Regions from separate parts of the Micromonospora sp. NPDC000207 genome, predicted to be linked through region 2. Evidence: riboswitches for the same ligand, from Rfam matches in the RefSeq annotation. Region 2 holds a riboswitch; the other holds the start of a gene.
What was found. Region 2 has a riboswitch for S-adenosylmethionine ahead of ABT336_RS02205 (aminotransferase class V-fold PLP-dependent enzyme). Riboswitches for the same ligand answer to the same signal wherever they lie in the genome.

Region 1: another riboswitch for S-adenosylmethionine. It lies ahead of thrC (threonine synthase); the one in region 2 lies ahead of ABT336_RS02205 (aminotransferase class V-fold PLP-dependent enzyme).

What each region holds. Positions count from the first base shown of each region.
Region 1 is NZ_JBEPEQ010000033.1:2,772-7,488, forward strand. Features, by position in the region: gene ABT336_RS10785 (GNAT family N-acetyltransferase) at 1-373, opposite strand, end outside; gene thrC (threonine synthase) at 664-1,947, opposite strand; SAM riboswitch class I at 1,961-2,100, opposite strand; gene ABT336_RS10795 (hypothetical protein) at 2,335-2,598, shown strand; gene ABT336_RS10800 (hypothetical protein) at 2,695-3,321, shown strand; gene ABT336_RS10805 (Rv0361 family membrane protein) at 3,605-4,057, shown strand; gene ABT336_RS10810 (hypothetical protein) at 4,253-4,717, shown strand, end outside.
Region 2 is NZ_JBEPEQ010000003.1:118,572-123,288, reverse strand. Features, by position in the region: gene ABT336_RS02215 (FAD-binding oxidoreductase) at 1-59, opposite strand, end outside; gene ABT336_RS02210 (FUSC family protein) at 159-1,415, shown strand; gene ABT336_RS02205 (aminotransferase class V-fold PLP-dependent enzyme) at 1,428-2,642, opposite strand; SAM riboswitch class IV at 2,762-2,883, opposite strand; gene ABT336_RS02200 (PrsW family intramembrane metalloprotease) at 2,907-4,544, shown strand; gene ABT336_RS02195 (hypothetical protein) at 4,581-4,717, opposite strand, start outside.

The DNA.
Region 1 (4,717 bases), on a different contig from region 2:
CCGACACGACACCGAAGATGAGCTGTTTGCGGCCGTTCTCGCGGGCCAGCCCCAGCGCGTGCCCGTGCAGGGCCCGCCCGACACCCCGCCGCCGGTACGCCGGGTCGACGACCAGCTCGCTGGTGGCCAGGTCGAGGTTGTCCAGCTCGTGCAGTTCCACGCTGAGGTACCCGGCCGGCTCGCCGTCGAGCCGGGCCAGCGCCCAGAGCTGCCGACGCCCGGGCATCGGGTGCCGGACGGTGCCCTCGAAGGACTGCCAGCACAGGGGCGGGAGATCGGGGACGTCCACTCGCTCGGCGGCGGCACCGATCCGGTACGCCGCCTCGATCGCCGCCGGATCGTCGGCGTCGAACGGGCTGATCGTGATGGCCATGCATCGCAGCCTGCGGCAGAAACGAACTTCGGGCCAGCGATTTACTCGCTGGCCCGAAGGAGGTTGGTCGGGAGGGACGATCGCACAACGCCTCCGGCGTTGGGGTCGCAAGAACTCGAAAGTCTTCGGCGAAACGCCCTCCCGCATCGGCAATCCTGCGCCGTCCGAAACCGGGCGTCAACCCCTAGGCGACAGGTTTTTCGTACTCAGGGCGAAAAACCGGTTACCCGCCGGATCGGCCGTATCCCCCATACAGAGGACACCGCACCCGCCCGGGTGGACGACCCGGGTCAGCCGAGCAGACCAGCCTGCCGGGCCGCGCGCAGGGACGGCTTGATCCGGTGGGTGGGGCCGACCTCACCGGCCACCGCGTCGATCGTCTTCAGTCCCTCGCCGGTGTTGAACACCACCGTCTCGGCGGTCGGGTCGAGCCGACCGGACTCCACCAGCTTGCGCAGCACCGCCACCGTCACCCCGCCCGCCGTCTCGGCGAAGACCCCGGTGGTACGGGCCAACAGCCGGATCCCGGCGCGGATCTCGTCGTCGTCGACGTACTCCATCCACCCGCCGGTCCGGCGGACCGCCTCCAGGGCGTACAGGCCGGCGGCCGGGTCGCCGATGTTGAGCGACTTGGCGATCCCGGTCGGCCGGACCGGGGTGATGGTGTCGGTGTCGGCGTGCAGGGCGGTGGCGATCGGGTTGCATCCGGCGGACTGGGCACCGAAGACCCTCCACCCGTTCGGCGGGGCCTCGACCAGGCCGATCTCCACCAGCTCGCTGAACGCCTTGTCGACCTTCGTGAGCAGCTCACCGCTGGCCATCGGGATGACCACCTGCGCCGGAATCCGCCATCCGAGCTGCTCGGCCACCTCGTACCCGAGGGTCTTGGAGCCCTCGGCGTAGTACGGCCGGACGTTGACGTTGACGAACGCGGTGTCCTCGAACTCGTCGGTCTCCACCAGCTCACCGCAGAGCCGGTTCACGTCGTCGTACGAGCCGTCGATGGCTACCAGTTCCCCGCCGTACACGGCGGTGGTGAGGATCTTGCCGGGCTCCAGGTCGCCGGGGATGAAGACGACCGACGGTGATCCGGCCCGGGCCGCGTGGGCGGCGACCGAGTTGGCCAGGTTCCCGGTGGAGGCACAGGCGAACCGGGTGAACCCCAGCGACCGGGCGGCGGTCAGGGCCACCGAGACGACCCGGTCCTTGAACGAGTGGGTGGGGTTGGCGCTGTCGTCCTTGACCCAGAGGTCAGCGGTGATGCCCAGTTCGGCGGCGAGGTTCCCGGCGGCGACCAGCGGGGTGAACCCGGGGTCCAGGGTGACCCGGGTCGTCGGGTCCTGTCCGGCGGGCAGCAGGGCGGCGTACCGCCAGATGTTCTTCGGACCGGCCTCGATCTGCTCGCGGGTGACCCGACCGAGCGCGGCGAGGTCGTAGTCGACCTCCAGGGGGCCGAAACACTCGAAACAGGCGTGCTGGGCGGCGAGCGGGTAGCGCGCGTGACAGGCCCGACAGACCAGGGCGCGGGCGGGGCTGGTGGTGGTGTCGATGCCGGAGGCGAGGGTCGACGTCACTGGAGATCGTTTCCTCTCATCTTTCCCCGCATCGCACCCTGCGGCGGGGACGGAATTGGCACCTGCCCGCGGTCCGCTCGTCGGCGAGCGTCATGGTGCGGGTGGTTGCCGGGGCGTCGTCGGGCCGTATCCCTCAGCCCCTCTGGATGAGGTATTCAGTTGTGCCGCCGAGTCTACGACCGGCGGCGGCCTCCGCCACCCGGCCTTCCCACCGTGTGAGCCGCACCCGGTGACGGATCGGTCACACCGAAGACGCTGAGTGTCGCAGTGGCGACTCAAAGCGAGACTTCGATCCACCTGTTTCGATAGAGTGTGCCGCGACGCAGCGATCAGCTCCATCGCACCGCCTCGACGACACCCGAACGCCGCCGACCGGGAAGGGCTGGCATGGCGAGCATCGAGCAGGTCAAGGCCGCGCTGATCCAGGCCACCGAGCAGGGCGACGTGGTGGTCGGCCAGATCCGGTCCAGCCTCGAACAGACCGAGCAGACCCTCGTCCGCCTGCGTGCCGTCGCCGCCGGAACCGGGCATCCGGCGCTCACCGAGGCGATCGGGCGCGCCGAACAGAGCCGGCAACGTCTCGGCGAGGCGCTCCACCTCATCCAGGGCAGCTCCGATGCCGCCCGCAATTACATCGGCGTCCTCGGGTGACCGCTGCGGTCACCCGGGGTCGCTCGTTGACCGACTGAGCCGCAGCCGGACAGGGCGGCGACCGAGCCCACCGGCCTCCGCAGGGAGGGAGTCAGCGTGCCAGGTGTGATCGTCCCCGTCGGTTTCAGCCTCGGCCCACAGCACCGGTACGTCCGTCCGCCCGACCTCGTACCGGAGACCTTCGAGGTCCACCTCGGCGGTGACGTGGTGGACCTGACCGAAGCAGAGCTCGGCGCGTACGGCTTCGCCCACCTCGACGTGAGGGCACACTCGAAGCTCCAGGTCGACCGGACGCAGCTGGTCCGCACCATCAGCGCCGCACCGGATCCGAGTCCCGACGTCGAGGAACTGGTGGCCGGTCTGGTCCGCCGGGGCCTGCTGCTGGAGTTCGACCCGGACGGCCCGTTGGAGCCGGTGTTCCGCAGGTACCGGCTCTTCCCGACCGCCGAGGGGCTGGGCACCACGCCCGAGGAGCCGGAGTACCACCGGATGGGCCACCACGGGCAGCCCCGGGTCGCGGTCCACAACACGGCCTACGTGATGTGGGCGTTCTCCTTCCTCCACCCGAACCTCTGGGCGGCCTGCGAGTATCTGGCCGCCCAGGACGACGAGGAGGACGTCGACCGGGGCGACGCCCACGAGATCGCCCAGGAGGTCGCGGCGAACCTGCCGATGATGGTCGCCACCCAGTGCGCCTTCCTCGACCCCGTGATCGAGTGGTGAACCATCGCCGCAGGCGGAATCGGCGGCAGGAACAGGAGTCGTCCTTTCTCCGGCTCTGGAGGTTCGAGGGCCCGAAGGAGGTCCTGGGAAGACTGCTGGAGCTGGGTGGGGTGGCCGGTGGCGCCTACACCGCGACGTTGGTGAACGAGCAGGAATGGTCGACAAACCCGCGACCAGGTACGCGGCTACCTTCGGACCATCTGAAAGGTCCGGGGACCCGACCGCCCGTCCCCGGGGGGCGGCTCGTTCACCCGGGGTGGCCTGGGGTTTCTACGCTGCCAGGGTGACCTACTATCCTCCACCCGGAATGCCCGGACCCCCGCCGAAGAAGAGTGGGATGGGCCAGACCGCCAAAACTTTGATCATCGTCGGGGCCATCGTCGCCCTGCTCTGCTGCGGCGGGGCTGTCGGCGGTGGTTTCTGGCTGTTCCGCACCGTCCAGGACGCCACCTCAGGACCCCGGGACGCCGTCACCGGCTATCTGGACGACGCCAACGCCGGCAACTACCCGGCCGCCTACGACCGGCTCTGCGGCGCGGTCCGCAACCGGGTGACCGAGGAGCAGTTCGCCCGGGAGTGGGCCGCCGAGCCGGACAAGGGCAGCTACCGGATCACCAACACCTCGGTACGCACGTCGAACGGCAACAGCCGGGCCGAGGTGCACGTCTCCTGGGACAGCGAGGCCGAGGTCTTCCAGGTGGTCCAGGAGGGCGACCAGTGGCGGGTCTGTAGCTGACCGGCACACCGGACGAAGCCCGACCGACCGCGCCGGCTGGAACCACTGCATGTCAGACTCCAGCCGGCGCGAACGCCGGTTCGGCGTGGAGCAGCCCAGGTAACTCGGCCACGGCTCGACCTCAGGCGAATGCCAGCACTCCGACGGCTCTCGTCCAGCGAGTCGGATCTCACGATCACGACCATCTTCGATAATGTGCGACTCTCGTACGCGAGTGAAAGCGCCTCGCCTCTCGATGGCAGCAGTCAGCCGCAGAAGGGCACGGATGTGAGTCGGCAGATGTCGCAGTTGATGACGGCCGCCAACCTCGGCGCCCTCCTGTCGCCGCTTTCGAAAGCCGTCACCGTGGGTGGTGTCACCTGGGCCACCAAAGGCTCCGTGATCAAGAACGGAATCATTCGAGTCGATACTGCCATCAGCGCGCTGGCCCCTTGCCGACTTCGCATGACCGTCAACGAACTGAAGCCGAGCGAGCCCACCCTTCAGTATCTCATCGGCGATGGGCGATGGGGATTCTCCGCCCGCAGGTTGTGCCTGAACACCCCACATCGCCCCTTCTCTGGCACCCACAAGCACCGGAGTGAGCCCGGCGGGGGTGACGAGAAGGCCTACGAACCTGACGACATCCCCTTCGTCCCGTTGCAACCAAGGGTCGCACCC
Region 2 (4,717 bases):
AGCACGGCGTCGGCACCGAGAGCGGCACGCAACTCGGTGATCAGGGGGGTTCCGGCCATGCGGGGAAGGCTAACCCCGGCTCGTACCACCCGCCAGGCGGTGTCGGGTGACTCCTGGTCCGCGAGGATTCACCCCGAGCCGTACGGGTAGTCCCGTCCATGGCCCGAGACCGGCGACCCTCCCTGCTGCGACGTGCATCGTTGCGTGACGCTGCGGTGGACGTCGACGGGGCGCGGATCGCCGAGGCGATGGGCCAGTTGAAGCATCGTGGCCACGCCACCCTGAAGGACCGCCTGCACCGGCTCCGGTCCACCGCCGTCCTGGCCCTGCAGGCCGGGCTGGCCGCCGCCCTGTCCTGGCTGATCGCGCGGGACCTGCTCGGCAACCCGCAGCCGGTCTTCGCCCCCATCGCGGCGGTCGGCACCCTGGCCGCGTCGGTGGGTCAGCGGTTCCGTCGGACCATGGAGTTGATCCTCGGGGTGGGGGCCGGGGTGGCAGTGGGTGACCTGCTGGTCTACCTCGTCGGCACCGGGGCCTGGCAGCTCGGTGTGATCGTCACCCTGGCCATCCTGGTGACCATCTTCTTCGGCGGGTCGGTGGCGGTGGTGATCCAGGCCGCCGCGACGGCGGTCCTGATCGTCACGCTCAACCCTTCGGCGAAGACGCTGGAGATACCCCGGTTCATCGACGCGATGGTCGGCGGCGGCACAGCGCTCCTGGTGACCGCGCTGCTCCTCCCCCTCAACCCGCTCCGGGTGATCAACCGGGCGGCCCGTCCGGCGATGGACCTGCTCGCCGACCAGCTGGAGCGGACCGCCTCCGCGCTGCGGGACCGGGACCGGGACGCCGCCCAACAGTCCCTGGAACGTCTCAGGGACAACAAGGGGGAGCTGACCGACTTCGTCGAGGCCATCGAGGGGGCCAAGGAGACGATCACCATCTCCCCGGCCCGCTGGCACCGGCGCAGCGAGCTGACCCACTACGCGGAGGCGGCCGAACCGATCGACCGGGCGATGCGCAACAGCGGCACCCTGATCCGCCGGGCGGTCACCCTGATCGAGGACGGCGAGACGATCCCCGAGCCGATGCCGGACGCCGTCGACCACCTCGCCGAGTCGGTACGCCTGCTCCGCCACGAGTTCGCGGTGGGTGAGGAACCCCAACGGGCCCGGGAACGATCCCTGCGCGCGGTCAGCGAGGCCGGTCGGGCGTACACCGAGGGGGTCGGGTTCTCGGGCAGCGTGGTGGTCGCCCAGGTCCGGACCACCGCCAGCGACCTCCTGGTGGCCTCCGGTGTCGAACAGGAGGAGGCGAACCGGCTGATCCGGGAGGCCTTCGGGGACTCCGAGAGCGCCGAACAGCCGGCCGAACACAACACCGCCCCGAACCCGCCGACCACCCCGCCCCTGGGCTGAGCCGACCGCCGGTCAGCCGAGCGCGGCCAGCGCCCCGACCAGCTCGTCCACCTCCGCCTCGGTGGTGCCCAGGCCGATGCTGGCCCGTACCGCGGTGGGGGGCAGGTCAGACCGTCCGCTGCGGGTCGTCGCGTCGGCGAGCAGTCGACGGGCCAACGGGTGGGCGCAGAACAACCCGTCGCGGACCCCGATGGCGTGCTCCTGGGCCAGGTGGGCGGCGACCTCCCCGGAGTCCCGGCCGGCGACCACGAAGGAGACGATCCCGACGCGGGGGGCGTCCGGGGCGAAGGTGCGCAGCTCCACCACGTGCGGCAGCGCCGCCAGCCCGGTGCGCAGCCGGGCCAGCAGCGCCTGCTCCCGGTCGTGCAGGGCGGTCCGGTCGGCGGCTTCGAACGCGGCGCAGACAGCGGCCAGGGCCGCCGCGCCGAGCAGGTTCGGGGTGCCCGCCTCGTGCCGGGCCGGTCCGCTGTTCCACGTGACGTCGTGACAGCTCTCGCCCACCGAGGCGGTGGCACCGCCCCCGGCCAGGTACGGCGGTGCGGCGTCCAGCCAGTCGGCCCTGCCGACGAGGACTCCGGCCCCGAACGGGGCGTACAACTTGTGACCGGAGAGCGCCAGGTAGTCCACGTCGAGCGCGTCGACGTCGACCGGGGCGTGCGGGGCGAGCTGGGCGGCGTCCACCACGATCCGGGCCCCGTGCCGGCGGGCCACCCGGGCCAACTCGGCCACCGGCCACACCTCACCCGTCACGTTGCTCGCCGCCGTCACCGCCACCAGCACCGGACGGTCGGCCGGGACCGGGTGCCCGGAGGGGGCCCGCAGCTCGGCGAGGGCGGCGGCCAGGGACCGTACCGCCTCCTGCGGGTCGGTGGGGACCGGGAGACGTACGGTGTCTGCCGGCCAGGGGAGCAGGTTGGCGTGATGCTCGCCGGCGAAGGTCACCACGGCCGTACCGGCGGGGAGGGCCCGGGCCAGCAGGTTGAGCGCGTCGGTGGTGTTTCGGGTGAAGACGACGTGGTCCCCTGCGCGGGCGCCGACGAAGTCGGCAACGGTCTGCCGGGCCTGTTCGTAGGCGAGGGTGCAGCGTCGGGAGAGCGCCCCCGCGCCCCGGTGCACGCTGGCGTACCAGGGAAGGAGCTCGGCCACCGCGTCGGCTGCGGCCCGCGCGCAGGGTGCGCTGGCCGCCAGGTCCAGGTTGATCTGACCGGGTACGCCGAACACGCTCAACGGTCCGTCCGGACCGGCCGGGGCGGTCGACGGCGGCGTGGTGGGCGCGACGGGGGTGAGGAGAGCGGACACGACGAACCTCCGGGGTCCAGTGGACCCCGGCTGAGCACAGGGGACGGGGTCCGCGCTTGCCCGGCACACGGATGCGGCCGGACCAGGTCATCACCCGGGGCACCCCACCGCGAACCTCGACGAGGGTTGCCGGCCAGCAAACCGGGGCTTGACGCTGGCGCTCGTGACCCGGGTTCAGCATAGCGCCCGTGAATGCGCCACGCCGGTGCGGCCGTGGGTGGCTACGCTGACCGCATGTCCGTCACCCCGCCCGACGGGTCTGCACCGTCGTCGTCCAACCCGCCCGGCGGGCCGTACCCGGGCAATGCGCCGTCCTGGCCCACCGAGGGCTCAGTTCCGGGGCCCGGTTCCCACGCGTCCGGTCACCCCGCGCCCGGTTCTCCTGCCCCCGGTCACCCCGCGCCCGGTGGGAACGACTCGGTGCCCCGGCGGCGTCTGGGGTTGCGGCGTTTCCTGGTCCTGGCCGGGGTCGTCCTGCTGATCGCCGCCTGTGCGCTGTTCATGGTGATCCAACTCGGGTCCAGCCTCGGCGCCGAGGCGCTGTTGATCGGGCTGGTGGCCGCCATCCTGCCGGTCCCGGTCCTGGTCAGCGCCTTCCTCTGGCTCGACCGGTACGAGCCGGAGCCACTGAAGTACCTGGTCTTCTGCTTCGCCTGGGGGGCTTTCGTCTCCACCGCCGCCTCCCTGACCGTCAACGAGACGATGGCCGGTCTCTTCGAGCGGTGGGAGATGCCGGCCGCGCTCACCGCAGTGCTCGTCGCGCCGTTCATCGAGGAGCTGACCAAGGCGCTCGGGCCGATCCTGCTGCTGATCTTCCGTCGCCGGGAGTGGTCCGGGATCACCGACGGGCTCGTCTACTGTGGCCTCTCCGCAGTCGGCTTCGCGATGGTGGAGAACATTCTCTACCTGGGCGGGTACGGCTATGCCACGGGCGTCAACGAGTACGGCCCGGCCACCGGCGCGCAGCAGGTCATCGCCATCTTCATCGTCCGGATCCTGCTCTTCGGCTTCGCCCACCCACTGTTCACCTCGATGGCCGGGATCGGGCTGGGCATCGCGGCCCGTACCGCCGATCGTCGGGTCCGGTTCCTGGCCCCGGCGGCCGGTCTGCTGCTGGCGATGATGCTGCACGGCGCCTGGAACCTGCTGCCCACCCTGGGTCAGGCACTCGGCCAGCCGGTGATCGCGCTCTTCGGTTTCGTCAGCGTGATGTTCCCGATCTTCTTCGCCATGGTCGGCCTGGCGATCTGGGTCCGGGCCTGGGAAGGTCGGCTCACCGAGCGGACCCTGCCCGAGTACGTCCGGGCGGGCTGGCTCACCCCGCCCGAGGTGGCGGCGCTGGGCAGTCTGGGTCGCCGGCACGCCGCCCGGACCTGGGCCCGGCGGGTCGCGGGGGAGAGCGGAGCGCGGGCCATGCGCGGGTACCAGTTCGCCGCCACCCGCCTGGCGTTGCTGCGCGACGGGATGCGCCGGGGACTGGACCGTAAGCCGGCCGACCGGGAGCGGACCGCCCGTGAGGAGCGGGAGCTGCTCGAATCGATCGCCCGTTACCGGTCCCACTTCGCCGGCCGGGATCCGCAGGTGCCGGTGGGTGTCTGGAACGGGCAGCGGTACCTGCTCCGGTTCCCGGACGGAGCGGAGCGGGAGGTCGACGCCCCGGGCGAGCCGGTGGTGCCGATCCCGGTGGTCCTGACCCCACCCGGCCCACCGCCCGGCTACGGCCCACCGCCCGGCTACGGTCCACCTTCCGGCGGCCACGGCCCGTACCCGGGCCACGGTCCGCAGTCCGGGTGGCCGGGGCCACCGCCGCCCAACCCCTGGTCGCACTGACGACACCGAGCCGGTCCCGGTCGTACCGGGGCCGGCTCAGGTCATCAGGCCGGTGAGGAAGTCGCCGAGTCCCTGGGCCATCGCCACCAGCGCCGCCCCGATCGCCTTGAACATCTCCGCCGCAGCGTCCGGGCGGAAGGCCAGAAAGTAGATCAGGAACGCGAGGAGGCCCC